Regions from separate parts of the Janthinobacterium sp. SUN128 genome, predicted to be linked through region 1. Evidence: predicted binding sites of a transcription regulator. Region 1 holds the regulator's gene; the other holds the start of a gene.

Evidence for each region. The regulator FliA, encoded in region 1, starts transcription of late flagellar genes. The targets are predictions, from matches to a motif close to CTAAAGTTTNNNNNNNNNNNGCCGNTA.
Region 2: a site for FliA is predicted at 7,833-7,859, ahead of O3297_RS21565 (DUF5610 domain-containing protein). Genes of this name have one in related genera too.

Annotation. Positions count from the first base shown of each region.
Region 1 is NZ_JAPWHY010000001.1:3,390,658-3,401,720, reverse strand. It holds gene flhB (flagellar biosynthesis protein FlhB) at 82-1,275, shown strand; gene flhA (flagellar biosynthesis protein FlhA) at 1,272-3,368, shown strand; gene flhF (flagellar biosynthesis protein FlhF) at 3,636-4,964, shown strand; gene O3297_RS15365 (antiactivator of flagellar biosynthesis FleN protein) at 4,957-5,820, shown strand; gene O3297_RS15360 (RNA polymerase sigma factor FliA) at 5,866-6,597, shown strand; gene O3297_RS15355 (flagellar motor protein) at 6,579-7,325, shown strand; gene motD (flagellar motor protein MotD) at 7,331-8,101, shown strand; gene O3297_RS15345 (S-layer protein) at 8,200-9,810, shown strand; gene O3297_RS15340 (translation initiation factor Sui1) at 9,905-10,267, shown strand; gene O3297_RS15335 (hypothetical protein) at 10,340-11,063, shown strand, end outside.
Region 2 is NZ_JAPWHY010000002.1:326,911-337,973, forward strand. It holds gene O3297_RS21520 (hypothetical protein) at 1-174, opposite strand, end outside; gene O3297_RS21525 (hypothetical protein) at 417-779, opposite strand; gene O3297_RS21530 (hypothetical protein) at 892-1,152, opposite strand; gene O3297_RS21535 (SDR family oxidoreductase) at 1,237-2,154, opposite strand; gene O3297_RS21540 (CDP-6-deoxy-delta-3,4-glucoseen reductase) at 2,167-3,192, shown strand; gene O3297_RS21545 (MFS transporter) at 3,273-4,544, shown strand; gene O3297_RS21550 (DUF1345 domain-containing protein) at 4,583-5,248, shown strand; gene O3297_RS21555 (HPF/RaiA family ribosome-associated protein) at 5,438-5,815, shown strand; gene O3297_RS21560 (GGDEF domain-containing protein) at 6,075-7,040, shown strand; gene O3297_RS21565 (DUF5610 domain-containing protein) at 7,147-7,761, opposite strand; gene sbcB (exodeoxyribonuclease I) at 7,908-9,356, shown strand; gene pyrF (orotidine-5'-phosphate decarboxylase) at 9,492-10,316, opposite strand; gene O3297_RS21580 (LemA family protein) at 10,484-11,063, shown strand, end outside.

The DNA of each region.
Region 1 (11,063 bases):
GTGCCCGCTTGAACCGATAATGCCACATGCCCAGTCCGTATTGCGCCTAGCCAGGCTGCAGGACTTCACCGGAGTTGATTGATGTCGGAAGACAGCGACGCAGAAAAGACCGAAGCCGCGTCACCGAAGCGCCTCGAGCAGGCGCGTGAGGAAGGCGACGTTCCGCGATCGCGTGAAGTGGCAACGTTCACTGTGCTGATGGCGTCCGGCTGCTGCCTGTGGTTTGCCGGCGACGCCATCGTGCGGCGGTTGACTGCCGTCATGGTGTCCGGGCTGACCCTGGACCGGGAGCAGATACTCAATCCCGACGCGATGATGTTGCGCATCGGCTACGACGTGGGCTCCGTCTTGCTGACTTGCCTGCCGTACGCGCTGGCCATCATGCTCGTCGCCCTGGCCTCGCCCGTGCTGGTGGGCGGCTGGCTGTTCAGTTCCAAGGCGTTCACCCCCAATTTTGGCAAGCTCAACCCGATTCGCGGCCTGGGCAACATGTTTTCGAAGAATGCGCTGGTGGAGTTGCTCAAGGCCATCGCCAAGACCCTCGTCGTCGGCGTCGTCGCCTGGATGGTGATGCAGCATCAAAAGGACGCCGTGCTGGGTTTGTCGGTGGAATCCCTGCGCGCCGGTTCTGCTCATCTGATCAGCTTGCTGATCACGGCCTTTTTGCTGATCGTCGGCGCGCTGGGCCTGATCGCCGCCATCGACGGTCCGTACCAGATGTGGCACTACGCTAACAAGATGAAAATGTCCTTGCAGGAAGTCAAGCAAGAGTCGAAAGAGTCGGACGGCAATCCGCAGATCAAGGCGAAGATACGCCAGATGCAGCATGAAATGTCGCGCCGCCGCATGATGGCCGATGTGCCGACGGCCGACGTGGTGGTGACCAATCCTACCCACTACGCGGTGGCCTTGAAGTATGGCGAGAATTCGCGCGGCGCGCCGCAGGTGGTGGCCAAGGGCATCGACGAGGTGGCCGCGAAGATCCGCGAACTGGCCGGCGAACACAAGGTTGCCATCCTGGAAGCGCCGGCCCTGGCGCGCGCGCTGTACAAGCACACGGATATCGGCGACGAAATTCCCGAGGCGCTGTATGGCGCCGTGGCCGAAGTGCTGGCCTACGTGTTCCAGCTGCGCAGCTATGGCAAGGGCCAGGGCGAGCGTCCCGACAAGCCGAAGAAACTCGACGTGCCGCCCGAGCTCGACCCGCAGAACCCCGCATCGCAGACACCGCCCGCAGCCGGCGCAGAAGACAAGAATAAAGGAAGTACACCATGAACGGCCTGAGAATGCCAGCCTGGCTCAGTGGAATGGGCAACAACGCCAGCAAGGGCATCGCCGCGCCGGTCATCATCATCATGCTGCTGGCGATGATGGTGCTGCCGCTGCCGGCCTTCATCCTCGACATCTTCTTCAGTTTCAATATCGCGCTGTCGATCATCGTGCTGCTGACTGCGCTGTACACGGTCAAGCCGCTCGACTTCATGGCCTTCCCGACCATCCTGCTCGTGTCGACCATGCTGCGCCTGTCGCTGAACGTGGCGTCCACGCGCGTGGTGCTGACGGAGGGCCATACGGGCGCCGACGCGGCCGGTAAAGTGATCGAGGCGTTCGGTCACTTCCTGATCGGCGGCAACTACACGGTCGGTATCGTCGTCTTCATCATTTTGACGATCATCAACTTTACCGTGGTGACCAAGGGCGCGGGGCGTATCGCCGAGGTGGGCGCCCGCTTCGCGCTGGACGCCATGCCTGGCAAGCAGATGGCCATCGATGCCGACCTGAACGCGGGCCTGGTCGGTGAAGACGAAGCGCGCCGCCGCCGCACGGAAGTGGCACAGGAAGCGGAATTCTATGGTGCCATGGATGGTGCCAGCAAATACGTGCGCGGCGACGCCATCGCCGGCATCATGGTTACCGTCATCAATATCGTCGGCGGCTTGCTGGTGGGCTTGCTGCAGCACGACATGGGCTTTGCCGACGCGCTCAAGAACTACACCTTGCTGGCCATCGGTGACGGCCTGGTGGCGCAGATTCCTTCGCTGATCATTTCCACGGCGGCCGGTATCGTCGTCTCGCGCGTGGCCAGCGAACAGGACATCGGCACCCAGCTGGTGGGGCAGCTGTTTGCGAAACCGCAAGTACTGTATATTACCGCCGCCATCATCGGCGGCATGGGCTTGATTCCCGGCATGCCGAACATGGTCTTCCTGCTGCTGGCCTCGCTGCTGGCCGGTGCCGCCTTTCTGATCAGCAAGAAACGCATGCAGGAAAAAGAGGCGTCCGAAAAACCGGCCGAAGTGCCGCAAGCGACCGTGGCGCCCGAGCAGGAAGAAGCCAGCTGGCAAGACATCATGCCCGTCGATACCCTGGGCCTGGAAGTGGGCTACCGTTTGATTCCCCTGGTCGACAAGACGCAGGGTGGCGAATTGCTCAAGCGCATCAAGGGCATCCGCAAGAAATTTGCCCAGGAAGTGGGTTTCCTGGCGCCACCCGTGCATATCCGCGACAACCTGGAATTGAAGCCGTCCGCCTACCGCATCACCCTCAAGGGCGTGGAAGTGGGCGTGGGCGAAGCGTTCAACGGCCAGTTCCTGGCGATTAATCCCGGCATGGCCAGTGGCACCTTGCCGGGCCTGGCCACGAACGATCCCGCTTTCGGCTTGCCCGCCACCTGGATCGACGCGAGCTTGCGCGACCAGGCCCAATCGATGGGTTACACGGTGGTCGACGCAGGCACCGTGGTGGCCACGCACCTGAACCACCTGATCACCTCGCACGCTTCCGAGCTGCTGGGCCGCGCGGAAGTGCAGTCGCTGCTCGACCACCTGGGCAAGGAGTCGCCGCGCCTGGTGGAAGACCTGGTGCCGAAGATGCTGTCTTTGTCGACCTTGCAGAAGGTGCTGCAGAACCTGCTGGCCGAAGGCGTGCACATCCGCGACATGCGCACCATCATCGAAACCCTGGCCGAGCATACGGTCAGCACGCAAGACCCTAACGACCTGACGGCGCTGGTGCGCGTGGCCCTGGGCCGCGCCATCGTGCAGCAACTGTTCCCCGGCTCGGCCGAACTGTCCGTGATGACCCTCGACAGCCGCCTGGAGCGCCTGCTGATGCAAGCGATGGGCAATGGCGGCGACGGCGCCGGCATCGAGCCGGGCCTGGCCGACACCATCGCGCACCAGGCGGGCCTGGCCGCGCAGCAGCAGGAAGCGCTGGGGCTGACGCCGGTGCTGCTGGTGCCGGCGCCGCTGCGCGCCTTGCTGTCGCGCTTCCTGCGCCGCGCCTTGCCGCAGCTCAAAGTGCTGTCGCATGCGGAAGTGCCGGAAACCAAGACGATCCGTGTCACGGCGCTGGTGGGGGCACAATAGTTGACAGCATTAGTACCGGAGTCAGACCCGCCGGGTCTGACCCCGGCCCTTGCCTTTGGTCAAATAAACATCAATTTCCTCTCGGCAAACTGAATAACGGGTACTTTCCCGTCCTGTTCCTTCGATCGTTTCCTGCAAGCATCGCTAATAATGGAAACTGTCCGGGTGATCTGTGTCCATGTGGAAGACAGCACTCAAGCAACAGGAGTCGATGATGGTCACACAGTTCAGCCAATATTGCGCCACCCCCGCCTTGGGAGGCCGGTCATGAATGTGAAGAAATTTACGGGCGCCTCGTCGCGCGATGCGCTGCGCAAGGTGCGTGAAGCGCTGGGCCCCGATGCCGTGATTCTGTCGAACCGCCAGGCCGATGGCGTGGTGGAAATCCTCGCGCTGGCCAATGACGATGCCGCTTCGCTGGCGTCGCCGCCGGCCGCCTCCGAAATGGCCCAGCCCCGTCCCCAGTTGCAGACCCAGTTCGCCACGCCGCAGCGTCCGGCCGCCCCGGCCCAGCGCCCAGCTGCGCCGCGTCCCGCCGCGCCGCGCCAGGCTGCCTCCGAGCCAGTGGACATGGCCCGCATGCAGCAGATGATGGCCAGCGCGCTGGCGCACGTCAAGGAAAACGCCGCCGCCGAGATGAGCGGCATGATGAATGAAATCCGCGCCATGCGCGGCATGATGGAAACCCAGCTGGCGGAAATCTCGTGGGGTTCGACGCAGCAGCGCGAGCCGCAAAAAGCCGTCGTGCTGCGCGAAATGCTGGCCGCCGGCTTCTCGGCCAGCCTGGCGCGCTACCTGATCGACAAGCTGCCGGCCGGCCTCGATGGTGCGCAAAGCATGCGCTGGATCAAGACCGTCCTCAGCCGCAACCTGAATACGGTGGCCAATGAAGACGCCATGCTGGAGCAGGGCGGCGTGTTTGCCTTGGTGGGCCCGACCGGCGTCGGCAAGACCACCAGCACGGCCAAGCTGGCGGCCCGTTGCGTGATGCGCCACGGCCCGGAAAAGCTGGCCCTGATCACCACCGATGCCTACCGTATCGGCGCGCACGAACAGCTGCGCATCTACGGCAAGATCCTCGGCGTGATGGTGCATTCCGTGAAGGACGAGGCGGACTTGCGCATCGCCCTGAAGGAATTGAAGAACAAGCACACGGTGCTGATCGATACGGTCGGCGTGAGCCAGCGCGACCAGATGGTCACGGAGCAGGTGGCCATGCTGTCGGGCGCCGGCGCCGATGTGAAACGCCTGCTGTGCCTGAACTCCACGGCGACCCAGGAAACCCTCAACGAAGTGGTGCGCGCCTACCAGGGCAGCGGCCTGGCCGGCTGCATCATGACCAAGCTCGATGAAGCGGCCTCGATCGGCAATGTGCTCGACGTGGTGATCCGCCAGAAGCTGAACCTGTTTTATGTGTCGAACGGCCAGCGCGTGCCGGAAGACCTGTACCTGGCCGACCGCGGCTACCTGATCGACCGCGCCTTCAAGCTCAAGCGCGATGCGGCGGCGACGCAGTTTTCCGATGCCGAACTGCCGCTGCTGATGGCGCAGGCGGCCGCCCGCAACAATGAAGCGCGCGGGGTGCACCTTGGCTAATTTCGATTTCGACCAGGCCGAAGGCTTGCGCCGCATGCTGGCCGGCCCGCAGCCGCGCGTCATGACGTTCCTCTCGGCCACGCCGCAGGACGACAAGGGCGCCATGCTGGTCAATCTGGGCGCGTCGCTCGTCTACGGCGGCAATGACGTGCTGCTGCTCGACGCCAGCGGCGGCAGCGATGGCGTGGCGGCGCGCCTGGGCCTGGCGCACGGCGCCAGCCTGCGCGACGTGGCGCGCCAGCAGTGCGGCCTGAACCAGGTCATCCACCAGGTGCCGCAAGGCTTTGGCGTGGCCAGCCTGGGTGCGCGCAACCATTTGATGGACAGCATGGACTATGCGGGCGAGGACGAACTGCGCCGCCTGGGCAAGACGTTCGAGGTGCTGGCGCGCCAGAGCGGCATCGTGCTGGTCGACGGCGTCGTGGCAGACGAGGGCGATTGCTTCCCCGTGCCGCTGATGGCTTCGTCCGATATCGTCGTGCAAGTGTCGACCAGCGCCACCTCGATCAAGGCGGCGTACTGCCTGATCAAGCGCCTGAGCCAGGAACTGGGACGCCGTCCGTTCGGCATTCTCGTCACCGGCGCTTCCGAATCCGAGGCAAAAGTGGTATACGATAATATGGCGCAGGCGGCGAGCCGCTACCTGGCCGTGAAGCTGACTTCGATGGGTTCGGTGCCTGCCGACGAATATCTGCACCGGGCGGCGCGGCTGGGCCGCAGCGTGGTCGATGCGTTTCCGCTGGCGGGCGCCTCGGTGGCGTTTCGCGGACTGGCCGAGCGGCTGGCCCGTTCGGCGGCACCGGTGCTTGGCGGCACCTTGTACCAGACGGGGAGCCCGCACCAGTTCAGCGCCTGAATCGAACCGTAGCACCAGATAAGATGAGAAAACAATAAGCAGCCTATGTACACGGTCAAAGGGAAATCGAACAAGGACTATTTGCTGACGGAGCACATTCCGCTGGTGAAGCGTCTGGCGCACCATATGAAGGCGAAATTGCCGCCTTCGGTCGAGGTCGATGACCTGATCCAGGCCGGCATGATCGGCCTGCTCGATGCCATTAGCCGCTATGAAGAGACGCATGGCGCGCAGTTCGAGACGTATGCCGTGCTGCGCATCCGCGGCGCCATGCTCGACGAATTGCGCACCAGCGACTGGCTGCCGCGCAGCATGCGCCAGAACATGCGCAAGATCGAAGAGGCGATGAGCACCTTGCAGCAGCGCCTCGGCCATCCGCCGACGGAGTCGGAAGTGGCGAAGCTGCTCAAGATGTCGCTGGCCGACTACCAGGAAATGCTGGGCGACGGCGGCGGCCACCAGCTCGTGTACTACGAAGACTTTCATGACCCGGACGGCAATGACAGCTTCCTCGACCGCCACTGCGTGGACGAGGACAGCGACCCCTTGCGTTCCCTGCTCGATACCGATTTCCGGCAATCCGTGATCGATGCCATCGACGCGCTGCCACCACGCGAGAAAATACTCATGGGCCTGTATTACGAAGAAGAGCTGAACCTGAAGGAGATCGGCGCGGTGATGGGCGTGTCGGAGTCGCGCGTCTCGCAGCTGCATACCCAGGCCGTCGCGCGCCTGCGCGCAACCTTGAGGGAGCAGGCGTGGACTGGTCCAGCGTAATCGGGCTGGCGCTGGCGCTGGCGGGCCTTTTGGTCGGCCAGGCACTGGAAGGCGGCAAGATGGCCTCCCTGCTGCAGCCGGCCGCCTTTGCCATCGTTGTCATCGGCACCTTCGGCGCCGTGCTGCTGCAAACGCGGCTGCGCACCTTCGTGCGCGGCCTGGAAATGCTGCGCTGGGTCTTCTTGCCACCGGCCGACACGCGTGCCGCGCTGGCGCGCGACATCGGGCAGTGGAGTCTGACGGCGCGGCGCGACGGCCCGCTGGCGCTCGAGCGCCTGATGGAAAACACGGCCGACCGCTTCAACGCCAAGGGCTTGAGGATGATCGTCGACGGCATCGCGCCCGACAAGCTGCGTCAGCTGCTCGACGTGGAAATCTCCGCCTATGAAATGGCCGAGCGCCAGGCCGTCAAGGTGTGGGAATCGGCGGCCGGTTATTCGCCCACCATCGGCATCCTGGGCGCCGTGCTGGGCCTGATCCACGTGATGGAAAACCTCACCGATCCGAGCAAGCTGGGCGGCGGCATTGCCGTGGCGTTTGTCTCGACCATCTATGGCGTCGGCCTGGCCAACCTGCTGTTCCTGCCGGTGGCGAATAAACTCAAGGCCATCGTCTCGCGCCGCGTGCTGCAATACGAAATCACGGCCGCCGTGCTGTACGACATCGCCACGGGCGACCATACGCGCATCATCGAAGAGCGCGTTTCCAGCCTGCTGCACGAGCACTGACCATGATGCGGCGCGCGCGCAGGAAGTATGACGAGGAACCGGACAACCAGGACCGCTGGCTGATCTCGTACGCCGACTTCATCACCCTGCTGTTCGCCTTCTTCGTTGTCATGTACGCGATTTCGCAAGTCAACGAAGGCAAATACCGCGTCTTCCAGAATGCCATCGGCCAGGCCTTCAGCCTGGAAAAGGGCGCGCCGCCCATCATCATGGAAGCGCCGCAGGCGATCCCGCTGCCGAACCCGGCCCTGAAACGCCGCACGGAAGCCATCCGCCGCGAGCGCGAACACATGACGCGCCTGGCGCAGGACCTGACCTCCACCCTGGCGCCGCTGGTGAAGGAAGGCAAGGTGCGGGTCACGCAGACGAGCCGCGGCGTGAGCGTGGAAATCAATGCCAGCGTGCTGTTCGACCCGGGCGCGGCGCGCCTGACGGTGGAATCGGACCAGGCCCTGCGCGCCGTCGCCGTGCTGCTCAAGGACGATACGCACGACGTGCAGGTGGAAGGGCATACGGACGTGCAGCCGATCAGTAATTCCAACTTTGCCTCGAACTGGGAATTGTCGGCCGCGCGCGCCAGCGCCGTGGTGCGCCTGTTCATCGCCAGCGGCGTCAAGGCGTCGCGCCTGACGGCCGTCGGCCACGCCGACAACATCCCCGTGGCGCCGAACGAAACGGCGGAAGGGCGCGCGCGCAACCGCCGGGTCGCCGTGACGATTTTGTCGGGCATCCCCGAAACGGTGACAGAAGTGCCGACGGCGCCGGTGGCCAACTAGACGGGTCTTTCGGGCCGCTAGGGTCAGGCGCATGTCATTCGGTGGTCATACTGGAATGCTAGGCTGTCGCACTTCTTTTCAGCCTCCAGGTCTATCCCATGTCTTACTCCAGATTGTTGCTTCCTTCGGCTATCGCCATCCTGTTGAGCGTCGCCGCTTGCGGCGGCGATAACGACCCGTCCAGCAGCGTGCCACCGGTCCCCACTGGCCGCTGGATCGCCGGCGACCTGCATACCCACACCACGCAATCGGCCGATGCGGATGTCAGCCAGACGCTGGACAAGGTGCTGGCCAAGGCGTTCGGCAGCTACGGACTCGACTGGATGGCGCTGTCCAACCATTTGCGCGTCTCCACGCGCGACGCACTGGGCGCGCCGCTGCCGACGCCCATCCCGATGTCCATCGGTGCCGAGCGCTATGAAATTCCACGCGTGCAGGCGCTGCAGGCGGGCGGCACCTATGCCGACAAACTGGTCTTTTCCGGCTTCGAGTGGGACATGCCGACCCACGATCACATCGGCATCGGCCTGTTCGAGGGCGCGGACAAGCTCAGTGCCAGCACCCGGGGCATGAAGGAGTTCGAGTACCTGTTTACCACGCGCGACGCCAGCATGTTCGACGCTGCCGATGTTGCAGCATGGAAAGCCAAACATGGCGAAACCCGCTATAACAAGACGGCAGCCGATGCGCTGCAAGCCATCAACTGGCTCAAGCAGAACTATCCGGAGACCAGCTACGCCGTCATCAACCATCCATCGCGCAACAAGGGCAGTTACAGCATCGCCGACTTGCGCGCCTTTAACGATGCCGCCCCCAACATCATGTTCGCCATCGAAGGCATGGTCGGCAACCAGATGGAACCGGACCGCGGCGGCTACACGGCCGCCTATACGGACGACAATGCGCTGCTGCGCGTGTATGGGGGCGTCGATTACGTGGTGGCCAAGCTGGGCGGGCCATGGGATGCGCTCCTGGGCGAGGGGCGCCGCATCTGGAACCTGACCGATTCGGATACCCACTTCAAGATCGTCGGCGGCAACAGCAGCGGCTATTTCCCCGGAGAGTATGCGAAGAACTATGTGTTCAACAGCGCGCAAGGCGCGCCGCTGGCGAAAGACTTGCTGGCCGGTTTGCGTTCGGGCAAGATGTTCTCGACTTACGGCGATCTGATCAACGCGCTGGACTTCAACCTGGCCAGCAAGGACGACCGCAAGGAGATGGGCGGGGAGCTGAAGGTCGGCAACGGCGATAAAGTCACCATTACCATCCGCTTCAGGAGCCCGGCCAAAAACAACTACGAAAAACCCGTCGATAGTGGCGTGGTCGCCGGCGTCAAGCCCGTTGTCGACCATGTCGACCTGATCGTCGGCGATGTGGGCGCGAAGGCGGCGGCGGGTACGCCGGCCTACAACGTTGCCGCCAATGCCAGCACGCGGGTGCTCAAGCGCTTCACCAGCGCGGACTGGAAAGTCGGGGCCGACGGCTACTACAGCGTAAGCTACGAAATGACGGCGACGAAGAACCAGTATTTCCGTTTGCGCGGCACCAATCTGGGTACCGATGTCGCCGGCCTGACGCAGGCTGGCGAGCCGCTGGCCGACCAGCGAACGGGCACGACGGACAGCACCCAGCGTTTCAATGACATCAACGACCGCAATTACCGCAGCCTGTGGTTCTATTCGAATCCCGTATTCGTCACCTTGCGTTAATACGCTGCACGGCGCGCCACCGGATGGGGCGCGCCGGGCTTGATCCCGCTTCCACTTGGTACAATCGCGCCTTCTCCCTTTTTATCTCCCCATCATGAAAAGCAGCTCCCTGGGCGGTCTCGTCTATTCCACCGAAACGGGCCGCATGTGTCCCGCCTGTCGCCAGCCGCTGGCGCAATGCGCATGCAAGGCGCAAGCCAAGGCGGCGCCCGCGGGCGATGGCGTGGTGCGCGTCTCGCGCCAGACCAAGGGCCGTGGCGGCAAGAGCGTCACCGTGGTCAAGGGTTTGCCGCTGGACGCCATGGCGCTAGCCCTGCTGGGCAAGCAGTTGCGCACGCAGTGCGGCTCGGGCGGCACGGTCAAGGATGGCGTGATCGAGGTGCAGGGCGACCATGTCGACACCATCCTGGCCGCGCTGACCAAACTGGGCCACCAGCCGAAAAAGGCCGGCGGCTGAGCGTGCGGAGGCGTGCGGCCCGCTGCCGCAGGCCTGTGGTAACGTGCATTTCCTTTTATGCGCCACCTCATCATGAATAGCAAATTGACCGGCATCGCCTGCGCCGCTGCCATCGCGGCGGTACTGGCGCTCGTGTACTGGCCCGCACCCGACGCCGGCGCGCCGCAAGCGGATGCGGCTGCCGCCAGCGCGCCGGCGGGGCGCAGCCTGGAATCGTATCTGAATATCGACGCCGCCCCCGTCGCCGATGCCGCGCCCGTTCCCGTGACCTTGGCGCGGCAGCTTGCGCGCCTGGCCGCCAGCGGCAGGGCGGAAGACGCGTATGCGGCGTTCAGCCTGATCGACGACTGCATCGTCTTCCAGCAGGAAGGGCGCTTGCCGGGCATGGAATTCGAGCTGGGCCGCGAGATGACGGTGGAAGAAAAAGCCGCCCAGCAGCAGCTGTGCGCGGGCCTGACACAGCGCCAGCGCGAGGACCGCCTCGGCTACCTGGCCACCGCCGCCAAGGCGGGCGTGCCGGGCGCGGCCACCCTGTTCCTGTCGGAAGGCCCGTTCGGCGACCGCAGCGCGCTGCGCAACCGTCCCGACGATCCGCTGGTGCAGGCATGGAAGCGGCAAGCCATCGCCCAGCTGACGGCGCAGGCGGACGAGGCGGAACTGACCAGCGTGGCTACCCTGATGATGGCGTACTTGCGCGATGGCGAGGTGGTGCGGAAGGATGCGCCGCAAGCGTATGGCTACCTGCTGGCCCTGCGCCAGGTCTACGACGATATCCTCGCGCCCGGCGTCACCAATC
Region 2 (11,063 bases), on a different contig from region 1:
GATCGTGGCGCCGATCGGCAAGGTGTTGTGACGAATCTTGCTGATGACCGGTGGCGCCACTTCCAGTGCTCGCGACAGGGCCGCATCGTTCTTCAGTTGCAGCTTGTCGATGATCGCATCGAGGACGCGATTCGGGTTGTAGGTAGGCAAAGAGGTAATTTGTTTGAGAGACATGATCGAAAATCCGTACTTGTTGTATTAAGGCAAAAAGAAACCGAATGTCTCTTCTGCAATAATTCAGGGTAAACACACTAAAAAGCGCCATCACTTATGCGGCTTTTACGCCGCAAACAATATAATACACGCTATTGTTGATTTTTGCGTAACTTAAAGCAAAATTGTGATAATTGAAGAGAATTGACGCACTTGGAATGTGCTAGAGGATAACTCAAATTGGAAAAATTTGCTGCACGTCATCAATTTTTACGATGAGCAACACCGCTATGCATGAGCCAGGCTATGGCCATGAGGGTGCTCAGGCGGGCCATTTCCGCTGATAAATACCAGCCTTGCGCAGCCACGCCAGCCGGGGTGGCAAGCGGGCAAGTGCCCTGAATGGCATCCACGCGGCACCAGGCCAGTTGCCGGCGGATTTCATCGGGCGGCGGCGGAGGCTGCAGCGCGCGTTCGCGCCGGCGCATATAGGCGCGTACCTGTTCCTTGCTGGGGTGACTCGTAGCTCGCATGGCTCGCTCCTGCTGACGGGAAACAACGCCACGCTCATTGTAGATGCCGAGCCCGCCACAAGAGCCCAGACGCGTGACGACATTGCTCACCATATCGCCAGCGTGCCATGGCACGTTTGCGCTGCATCAAATGGCCGGGCCCCGGCATTGCGCCGAAGCCCATGTTGCGCCATGGCCAGGCGGCCAGAGGCCCAGTGATCCGTTCTTATTTCTTTTGCTGGCGCACGCGCTGCTGCTGTTTTTCCTGCGTTTGCTGGCGATTCTGCTTGCGCTCGAACAAGGTGACCGCATCCTTCTTGGCTTGTTCAGCGGTACGCATTTCTTCATGGGCATCGTGCGGGACAAAAAATTCGGCGTCCTGCGCCGCCACGACCAGCTTGATGGCGGCGTCGTCGTCGAGGTCATACAGTTCCGTCAGGACAGTGGTGACCTCGTCCAGGTATTCTTCGTAAGTGAGGGTGCTCATGCGGTATTCCTTAAGTAAATGGCGCACCGCCGGAACGGCGCGCTGCGCGCCGGCCCAGGAAAAGTGCGCAGATAACCGGCCATTTTACCCGATGCCGGCCCCGTCGGCAGACAGCGACCGCAAGGCATCGGCCACGCGCGCGTAGCGCAGGCGCACGCCCAGCTCGCGCTTGATGCGCGTATTGTGCAGGCGGCGCGATTCGGACATGAATGACAGCAGCATCGGCGTGACCACCTGCTGCAGTTCGGCGCGCGGCAGACGCGGCGGGCGCGGCAAGCCGAACGTGTCGGCCACGGCATCGAAATACTCCGCCATTTTGAGTTCGCTGTCATCGCTGGCGTGATACACGCGCCCCGGCTTGCCCCGCCACAAGGCCCGTTCGATGATGCGCGCCAGGTCATCGGCATGGATATGGTTGGTGTATACATCGTCATCCACGGCCAGGGCTGGCGTGCCCTCGCGCAGGCGCTTCAGCGGCAGGCGGTCATCCGCATAGATGCCGGGCACGCGCAGGATGGCCACGCTGGCGCCGCGGCGCGCGCCCCAGCCGCGCAAGACCTGCTCGGCATCGACGCGCCGCTTCGCACGCGCATTCGCCGGCGCCGTCGGCCGCGTCTCATCGACCCAGGCGCCGCCGCAATCGCCATACACGCCGCTGGTACTCACATACACCATGCGTGCGTGCTCGGGTAAAATGGCGGCCAGATTGCGCGTGCGCCGGTCCAGCAAGCCCGACGACCGGGGCGGCGCCAGGTGCACGATCATCGTCGCCAGTCCCGCCAGCCGTTTCAGGCTGGCGCGCTCGTCGAGGTTGGCCACGATGGGCACGGCGCCGGCCGCCCGCAGCTGCGCGCAGCGCGCCGGCTGGCTGGTGACGGCAAAGACGCGAAAGCGCGTACGCAGCAAGGGCAGCAACCGCATGCCGACGTCGCCGCAGCCCAGGATCAGCAGGCGCGGCAAGCCTGACGGCTTGCGCAAAGAGTGCATTAACATATTTTTCATCTCAAGGATTGTATGACTTTTCAAGTTACTGTTCAGCCCAGCGGCCACCAGTTCAGCTGCGAAGCGGACGAAACCGTGCTGGCGGCGGCGATACGCGCCGGCGTCGGCCTGCCATATGGCTGTAAAAATGGCGCCTGCGGTTCCTGCAAGGGCAAAGTGCTTTCCGGCACCGTCCAGCACAAGGCGCACCAGCAGCGCGCCCTGACGCCGGAAGAGGAAGCGGCCGGCTTTTCCCTGTTCTGCTGCGCCACCACCAACGCCGACCTCGTCATCGAAGCGCGCGAAGTGGCGGGCAGCAGCGACTACCCGATCAAGAAAATGCCGTCGCGCGTGACCACCATCGAGAAAGTCGCGCCCGACGTCGTCGTGCTGACCCTGCAGTTGCCAGCCAGCGAACGCCTCAACTACCGCGCCGGACAGTATATCGAAATCCTGTTACGCGACAACAAACGCCGCAGCTACAGCATGGCCAGCGCGCCCGCCGATGGCGGCCCGATGACCCTGCACATCCGCCACCTGCCGGGCGGCCTGTTCACCGACCAGGTGTTTGGCAGCATGAAGGAGCGCGACATCCTGCGCTTCGAAGGCCCGATGGGCACTTTCTTCCTGCGCGAAGATTCCGACAAGCCCGTCGTGCTGCTGGCCTCGGGCACGGGCTTTGCTCCCTTGAAAGCCATCGTCGAGCACATGATCAACGAGCAATCCACGCGCCCGATCACCCTGTACTGGGGCGGCCGCCGTCCGCACGATCTGTACATGGATGCGCTGTGCCGCCAGTGGGCCGCCGACTTGCCGCAGTTCACCTATGTACCCGTCGTTTCGGACGCCTTGCCGGAAGACGCGTGGGAAGGCCGCACGGGCTTCGTGCACCAGGCCGTCATCGCCGACTTGCCCGACATGTCCGCGTATCAGGTGTATGCCTGCGGCGCGCCCGTAATGGTCGATGCGGCCCACCGCGACTTCGTGCAACTGTGCCAACTGCCAGCCGACGAGTTCTACGCGGACGCCTTCACCACGGAAGCCGACCTGGTCAAGTAAGCATCCAGACAGCGGGGTGCTGCTGGCGCGGCATCCGCTGCCGCCACCCGCCTCACCCCGTCGTGTCCTGGAAAGTATTCATGTCTCTCGCCTCTGCCGGCAACGGCTTCAGTATCCTGCGTCACCGCAACTTCGCCTTTTATCTTTCCGCCCGCGTGCTGGGCACGGTGGCCGTGCAGATGCAAAGCGTGGCCATCGGCTGGCAGGTGTACCAGATCACGGGCAGCCTGTTCGACCTGGGCTTGATCGGCCTGGCGCAATTCGCCCCTTTCCTGGTATTGATTTTGCCTGCCGGCCACGTGGCCGACCGCTATAACCGCCGCAATATCATCGCCTGGTGCCTGGCGGCGCAACTGGCTTGCGCGCTGGCCCTGCTGGCGTTCACCTTGAGCGGCCTGTCCATCGTCTGGCCCGTGTTTGCCGTGCTGGTGCTGTTCGGCAGCGCGCGCGCCTTCATGATGCCGGCCACGCAAGCCGTGCTGGTCAACATGGTGCCCACGCAACATTTCAGCCGCGCCGTGGCGCTCAGTTCGTCGAGCTCGCACGTGGCCATCATCCTGGGGCCTACCTTGGGCGGCTTGCTGTACTACTTCGGCCCCAAGGTGGTGTATCTGATCTCGTCCGCACTGCTGGTCGTGTCCGTCCTGCTGATGCGCGCCACCACGCCCGCGCCGCAAGTGGTGAAGCGCGAACCCGTCAGCTGGCATACCCTGCTCGAAGGCTTGCGCTTCGTCTGGTCGAAACCCATCGTACTGGGCGCCATTTCGCTCGACCTGTTTGCCGTGCTGTTCGGCGGCGCCACGGCCCTGCTGCCGGCGCTGGCGCACGACGTGCTGCATATCGGCCCCAGCGGCCTGGGCTTGCTGCGCACGGCGCCGGGGGCCGGCGCGGCCCTGTGCTCGATCGCGCTGGCCATCTTCCCCATCACGCGCCGCGTGGGCGCCTGGATGTTCGGCGGCGTGGCCATCTTCGGCCTGGGCACCCTGGTGCTGGGCAGCACCAGCTATTTCCCGCTGGCGCTGGCGGCGCTGTTCCTGATGGGCGCCGGCGACATGGTCAGCGTCTACATCCGCCACCTGCTGGTGCAGTTCGAGACGCCGGACGAGATCCGCGGCCGGGTCAGCGCCGTGAATGCCGTCTTCATCGGCGCCTCGAACGAACTGGGTGAATTCGAATCGGGCCTGACGGCCGGCTGGTTCGGCCTCGTGCGCGCCGTGCTCTTCGGCGGCGCCGCCACCCTGGCCGTGACGGGCATCTGGGCCGTGATGTTCCCCGTGCTGTCGCGCATGGACCGCTTCCCCCACCACGAGAAGGAAGCGGCCGCCAGGACGGCCACCACGGCAAGCGCATAAGGTCTAAGATGCGCTATCGCCACTGACGAACCCGCACCATGAAAATCACGCTTCCATTCCACAGCTTCATCCGCAGCCGCCCCCACCTGAGCATGGCCACGGCTATCGGCGTGGCGGCCGGCCTGCTGCTGCCCGCATCCTGGCAACAGATGACGCGTTTGCTGACGGCGTGGAACGTGGCCGTCTGGTTCTACCTGGCGACGATGGCCTGGATGATGATGCGCGCCAACCATCACAAGGTGAAAGCCATGGCGGCGCGCCAGGACGAGCGGGCGGCAACCGTCCTGTCGGCCCTGTCCGTCGCATCCGTGATGAGCCTGGTGGCCATCGTCTCGCAGCTGTCCTCGATGAAAGACATGGCGCCGGACGAGCGCGCGCTGCACTACGGCCTGACGATCCTCACCCTGGTCGGCTCCTGGTTCCTCGTCGGCACCCTGTTCTGCTTTCATTACGCCCACCTGTATTACCAGGCCGACCCCGCACTGCGCCCCCTGAAGTTTCCCGACGATGAGCAAGACCCCGATTACTGGGATTTCCTGTATTTCGCCTTCACCATCGCCGTCGCCGTGCAAACGTCGGACGTTTCCGTGCAGACGCGCATGATGCGGCAGATCGTGCTGGGGCAATCCGTGCTGAGCTTTTTCTTCAACTTGGTCGTGCTGGGGCTGTCGATCAATATCGCGGCCGGTCTCATCAATGGCTGAGGGTAAATAATTTCGTAGTGGAAACTTGACCTGGCTGAAGGGTTAAGCCCATCTTAATCGTGCGCACCCTCTTGAAATACTGGAAAGAGGAGTAAGATAAGTTCCATACACGAGGTCATGTGCATGAGGCAGCAACCAGGCCGCATCACGCCTGAGATGGGTTTTTTTTGAATTGACAGGAGTAAGCATATGCAAATCAATATTCATACCGACAGCACCATCGCCAACACCGCTGGACTGAACGAACATGTGCAATCCGTACTTGAAAGCGCACTGAACCGCTTCCGCGACAACCTGACCCGCATCGAAGTCCACATCAGCGATACGAATGGCCCGAAAGGCGGCGCCGACGATATCCGCTGCGTCATGGAGGCACGCGTTGCTGGCTATCAACCGATTGCCGTGACCGAACAGAACGCCACCGTGCATCAATCCGTTGCCGGCGCCACGGATAAACTGAAACGCGCCATCGATAGCGCCCTGGGCCGCCTGCAAGACAGCAAGCGCCACGCCACCGGCAAGAATGCCGTGATCGATACGGCCGAAGCGGAAGAAACCGCCGAGTAACTCCCCACCCGCAGGATTTCCAGAGACTGAGGCAGCCGTTCAAGGCTGCCTTTGCACATCTGCCCCGCCGTTCACGCGCGGCAACATCCATACTAAAACAGCAAGTGTTCCAGCGTATTAACGCGGCAATGAAATAATTGTCGTATTTCTCACAGTAAGTGACCTCAAGCAAGCCTTTGCCGTTACAGCCAAGGCTGCTTTACGCTATCATGAAGATACCGGCACCCTGCTCGCGCGCCGGCTTTTTGAAAGTGTGATTGTGGAACAGATCGGCAACTTCGGCGCTTCAGGCTGCAACATCGGCGATTTACAGCTATTTCGCGATGGGGCGGATAGCCAGACGGCTGCCATGCTGGCGCCCTGCCCCGTCATGCGCCTCGAAGCGGGCGAAGCCATTGCCGACACGCAAGGCGCCAGCCTGTACATCGTCCTGCGCGGCTCGCTGGCCGTGGCCGCCGACACCCACACGGGCATGGATGACGGCACCGTCAGCAAGGTCTTGCCCGGCGAAAGCGTGGGCGAACAATCGGTGCTCGATGAAGCGAGCAACCTCGCCGCCATTTCCGCCCTGGAAGAAACCGATTTGCTGGTGATCGACGCGGCCATCGTCTGGGAATTGATCGAACAGTCGAACGGCCTGGCGCGCAACCTGCTGCGGCTGCTGTCCTTCCGCATCCGCGCCGCCAATGCCCTGCTGCGCCGCCGGCAGAAACTGGGCGAATTCTACCGCCAGCTGTCGATGGTCGACAGCCTGACGGGCTTGTACAACCGCGCCTGGCTGACGGATTTACTGCCGAACATGATTGTCACGGCCCACGCCAGCGGCTCGCCCCTGTCGCTGGTGATGATCGACCTCGACCATTTCAAGCGCTTCAACGACACGCACGGTCATCAGGCTGGCGACCAGGCACTGCGCATCGCCGCGCAAGTGCTGGGCGCAGCTCTGCGGCCCACGGATTTTGCCGTGCGTTATGGTGGCGAGGAAATGATGGTGATCTTGCCCGACACCAACGAACACGTGGCCCTGCGGGTCGCCGAGCGCCTGTGCGAACGCATGCAGCTCGCCGTCATCTTCGCCGACATGCGCAGCGCGTTGCCGCACATCACGGGTTCCTTCGGCGTAGCCAGCCTGGCGGCCGAACAGGACGACCATGCGCTGATCGCCGCGGCTGACGCGGCGCTATATCGCGCGAAGGCGGGCGGGCGCAACCGCGTAAGCACCTGATAAAAAGCCCATGGCGTCGTTGCATTGCCTCGCCGTACATTCGTACTGCCTTCGGCAATGCGCCTAGCCCTGGACATTTTCTCAGGCGCTTCCGGCGTAATAATGATCAGGCAGCCTTGCTGTCGGCCGGCTTGGCGGCCTCATCCTTCTTGCTGCTGTGCGCGGCGATGAAGTCCGCATAGCCTTTCTGCACCAGTTCATACGTCTTGTCGATATTGCCGGCGATATCGCCTTGCAACACTTTCAAGCCGCCCAGGATATCGCGCGCTTCCTTGAAGCCTTTTTCCATGCCGCCGCTGATGGTGTCCATGAACTTGCTCAGGGCCGTATCGTCGTCCAGGCCGGGATTCTGTTTCTTGAACGCATCAAAAAACCCCGTCGACAGCGATACAATGCGGTTCGCCGTCGCTTCGGCGCTGTTATCCTGCGAAGCCGCGTTCTGGATCGCGTCTTCGCCATACTGGCCCCTCAGCGCTTCATTGATGTTGGTGATGGCCGTCTTGTACAGCAGCGCCAGCGGTTCGTTCTCGGAACCGATCGACACGTTCAGCGACGCCTGCATGATGGACGCGTTCAATTGCAGCTTGGTGCGGTCGTTAACGCTCATTTCAGTCTTGACGCCGTCCTTTTGCTGGACTTTATCGTCCTTGCCGGCAACGCCCGTACTGACGGAAGTCACGGAAGGGGTGGAATTGCCGCTTGCGGCGATGGGAATTGACACGATAGACCTCCTTGAACAGGCAATGTATGCCACCATGCGGGAAACGCGATGATGACCATCCTCTCGTGTAGTATCGGCAGGTTTTCAGAAAACTGTAGCAGCGGCTCTTTCACGGGCCCGGATAACCCATCAAGTAACGACCATCAATGACTAACCAGACCTTTCTTTGGCACGACTACGAAACCTTTGGCGCCCAGCCGCGCCGCGACCGCCCGGCCCAGTTCGCCGCCATCCGCACGGATGCAGAGCTCAACGAGATCGGCGAACCGATCATGCTGTATTGCCAGCCTGCCAATGATTTCCTGCCCGACCCGCAATCGTGCCTGATCACGGGCATCACGCCGCAGCAATGTCTGCAGCTGGGCGTACCCGAACACCAGTTCGCCGCCGCCGTCGAAGCGGCCTTTTCGGAACCGGGCACCATCGGCGTGGGCTACAACACCATCCGTTTCGACGATGAAGTCACGCGTTTCCTGTTCTGGCGCAACCTGATCGATCCATATGCGCGCGAATGGAAAAACCATTGCGGCCGCTGGGACATCCTCGACGTCGTGCGCATGACGCACGCGCTGCGCCCGGAAGGCATCGAATGGCCGAAGCGCGACGATGGCCAGACCAGTTTCAAGCTGGAACACTTGAGCAAGGCCAATGGCCTGGCCCACGAAGCGGCGCACGATGCGCTGTCCGACGTGCGCGCCACCATCGCCCTGGCGCGCCTGATCAAGGAAAAACAGCCGAAACTGTTCGAATTCTGCCTGGCCCTGCACAAGAAGGACAGGGTCGCCAGCGAAATGGGCATGCACCTGGCCGCCAGCGAGCGCCAGCCTTTCCTGCACGTGTCCGGCATGTTCCCCGCCGAACGGGGCTGCCTGGGCGTCGTCTGGCCGCTGGCCACGCATCCGAGCAATAAAAACGAAATCCTCGTCTGGGATTGCGCCTACGATCCGCGCGAACTGTTCCAGCTGGACGCCGACACCATCCGCACGCGTTTGTTTACGCGCAAGGACGCCATGCCGGAAGGCATGACGCGCCTGCCCGTGAAAAGCGTGCACCTGAACAAGTCGCCCATGCTGGTCGGCAATCTGAAAACCCTGTCGCCGGCCATGGCCGCGCAGTGGGGCATCGATCTGGACGCGGCGAAGGTCAACGCGCAATTGGCCGCCACGGCGCCGAACATGGATGCCATCTGGGCCGAAGTGTTCCAGCGCCCGGGCGCGAATGTCGCGCTGGACGTGGATGAGGATTTGTACAATGGTTTCGTCAGCAACGACGACCGCCGCCTGCTCGAATCCCTGCGCCACGACACGCCGGCCAAGCTGGCCACGGCCCGCCCTTCGTTTGCCGACGAACGCCTGCAGGAACTGCTGTTCCGCTACCGCGCCCGCAATTTCCCGCAAACCCTGAGCGAAGCGGAAAGCCTGCGCTGGGAGCAGCACCGCGCCGCCCGCCTGTTCGACGGCGATGGCGGCGCCCGCACCATCGAAATGCTGTTTACGGAAATCGACGTGCTGTCGGAATCCGTGGATGAGCGTGGCGAGGAAATTCTGGGTGAGTTGTACGATTACGTGGAAATGGTGGCGCCCATGCGCGACTGAAAGTCGGGTAGGTCGGATTAGCGAAGCGTAATCCGACAAGTGCCGACGACGACTCATGTCGGCTTACGCCATGCGGCCAAGCCGACCTACCAATGAAAAATGCCGGGCTAGCCCTGCATTTTTTATGCATGCAACTTAAACCGAACGATGCGCATTGATCGCATCGCGCGTTTCAATGGCCACGCGGCGCGCCGCGTCGGCGTAGTCTTCGCCAGCCTGCGGCGTGGCATAGATGATGGCGCGCGAGGAGCTGATCATCATGCCCATGCCGTTGGCCGTCTGGCCCGCGCCGACGGTGGCGGCAATGTCGCCGCCCTGGGCGCCGATGCCGGGCACCAGCAGCGGCATGTCGCCGACGATGGCGCGCACCTGCGCCAGTTCTTCAGGGAAGGTGGCGCCGACGACGAGCGCGCACTGGCCATTCTTGTTCCATTTGTCGGCCACCAGGCGCGCCACGCGCTGGTACAAGGGCACGCCATCCGTGTCGAGGAATTGCAGGTCCGAGCCGCCCGGGTTCGAGGTGCGGCACAGGATGATCACGCCGCGGTCTTTCCACGCCAGGTAGGGATCGAGCGAATCCTCGCCCATGTACGGGTTCACGGTGACGGCGTCGGCGCCGTAGCGCTCGAACGCTTCGCGCGCGTACTGCGTGGCCGTCGCGCCGATGTCGCCCCGTTTCGCGTCGAGGATCAGCGGGATGTGCGGATAGTTTTCGCGCACGTAGCGGCAGATGTCTTCCAGCTGCTTTTCCGCGCCCAGCGCGCCAAAATACGCGATCTGCGGTTTGAAGGCGCAGGCCAGGTCGGCCGTGGCATCGATGATGCGCGTGCAAAAGGTGGTGATTCCATCAGGCAGATCGCGCAGTTCGGCCGGCAGTTTCGCCAGGTCGGGGTCCAGGCCCACGCACAGCAGGGAATTATTGGCCGTCCACGCGGCGGATAATTTATTGATGAAATTCACGGCACACCTTCTCTATATTCAGTTGCAAACCCCGTATTGTAACGCGGCGCGGGGTTGCCACGGCGTGGCAACGCGGTCAGACGCGGCGGCCAGCGCTTATTAAACCGACATCCCGGGCCGTTTCAGGTATATTTGCCTCACCTCCCTTACTCTGCACGGAACCCATCATGCAAATCACCAATCAATTCACCAAATGGCTGCGCCTGGCACTGAGCGTCACCGTCCTGGCCGGCGTCCTGACGGGCTGCGGCTACAACGACTTCCAGAGCAAGGATGAAGCCACCAAGGCAGCCTGGGGCGAAGTAGTCAACCAGTACCAGCGCCGCGCCGACCTGATCCCCAACCTGGTCAACACCGTCAAGGGCTATGCGACGCACGAGCGCGAAACCCTGGAAGCGGTAACCAAGGCGCGCGCCGCCGCCACCAGTTTCCAGATCACGCCCGAAGTGCTGAACGACCCGGCCGCCTTCGAAAAATTCCAGCAGGTGCAAGGCCAGCTGTCGTCGGCCTTGTCGCGCCTGATGGTGGTGTCCGAGAAATACCCGGACTTGAAGGCCGACACTAGCTTCCGCGACTTGCAGTCGCAGCTGGAAGGCACGGAAAACCGCATCACCGTGGCGCGCCAGCGTTACATCGTTGCCGTTCAGGATTACAACGTGCATGCGCGCAGCTTCCCGAACAACCTGACGGCCATGGTCTTCGGCTACAAGGTCAAGCCATCGTTCACGGTGGAAAATGAAAAAGCCA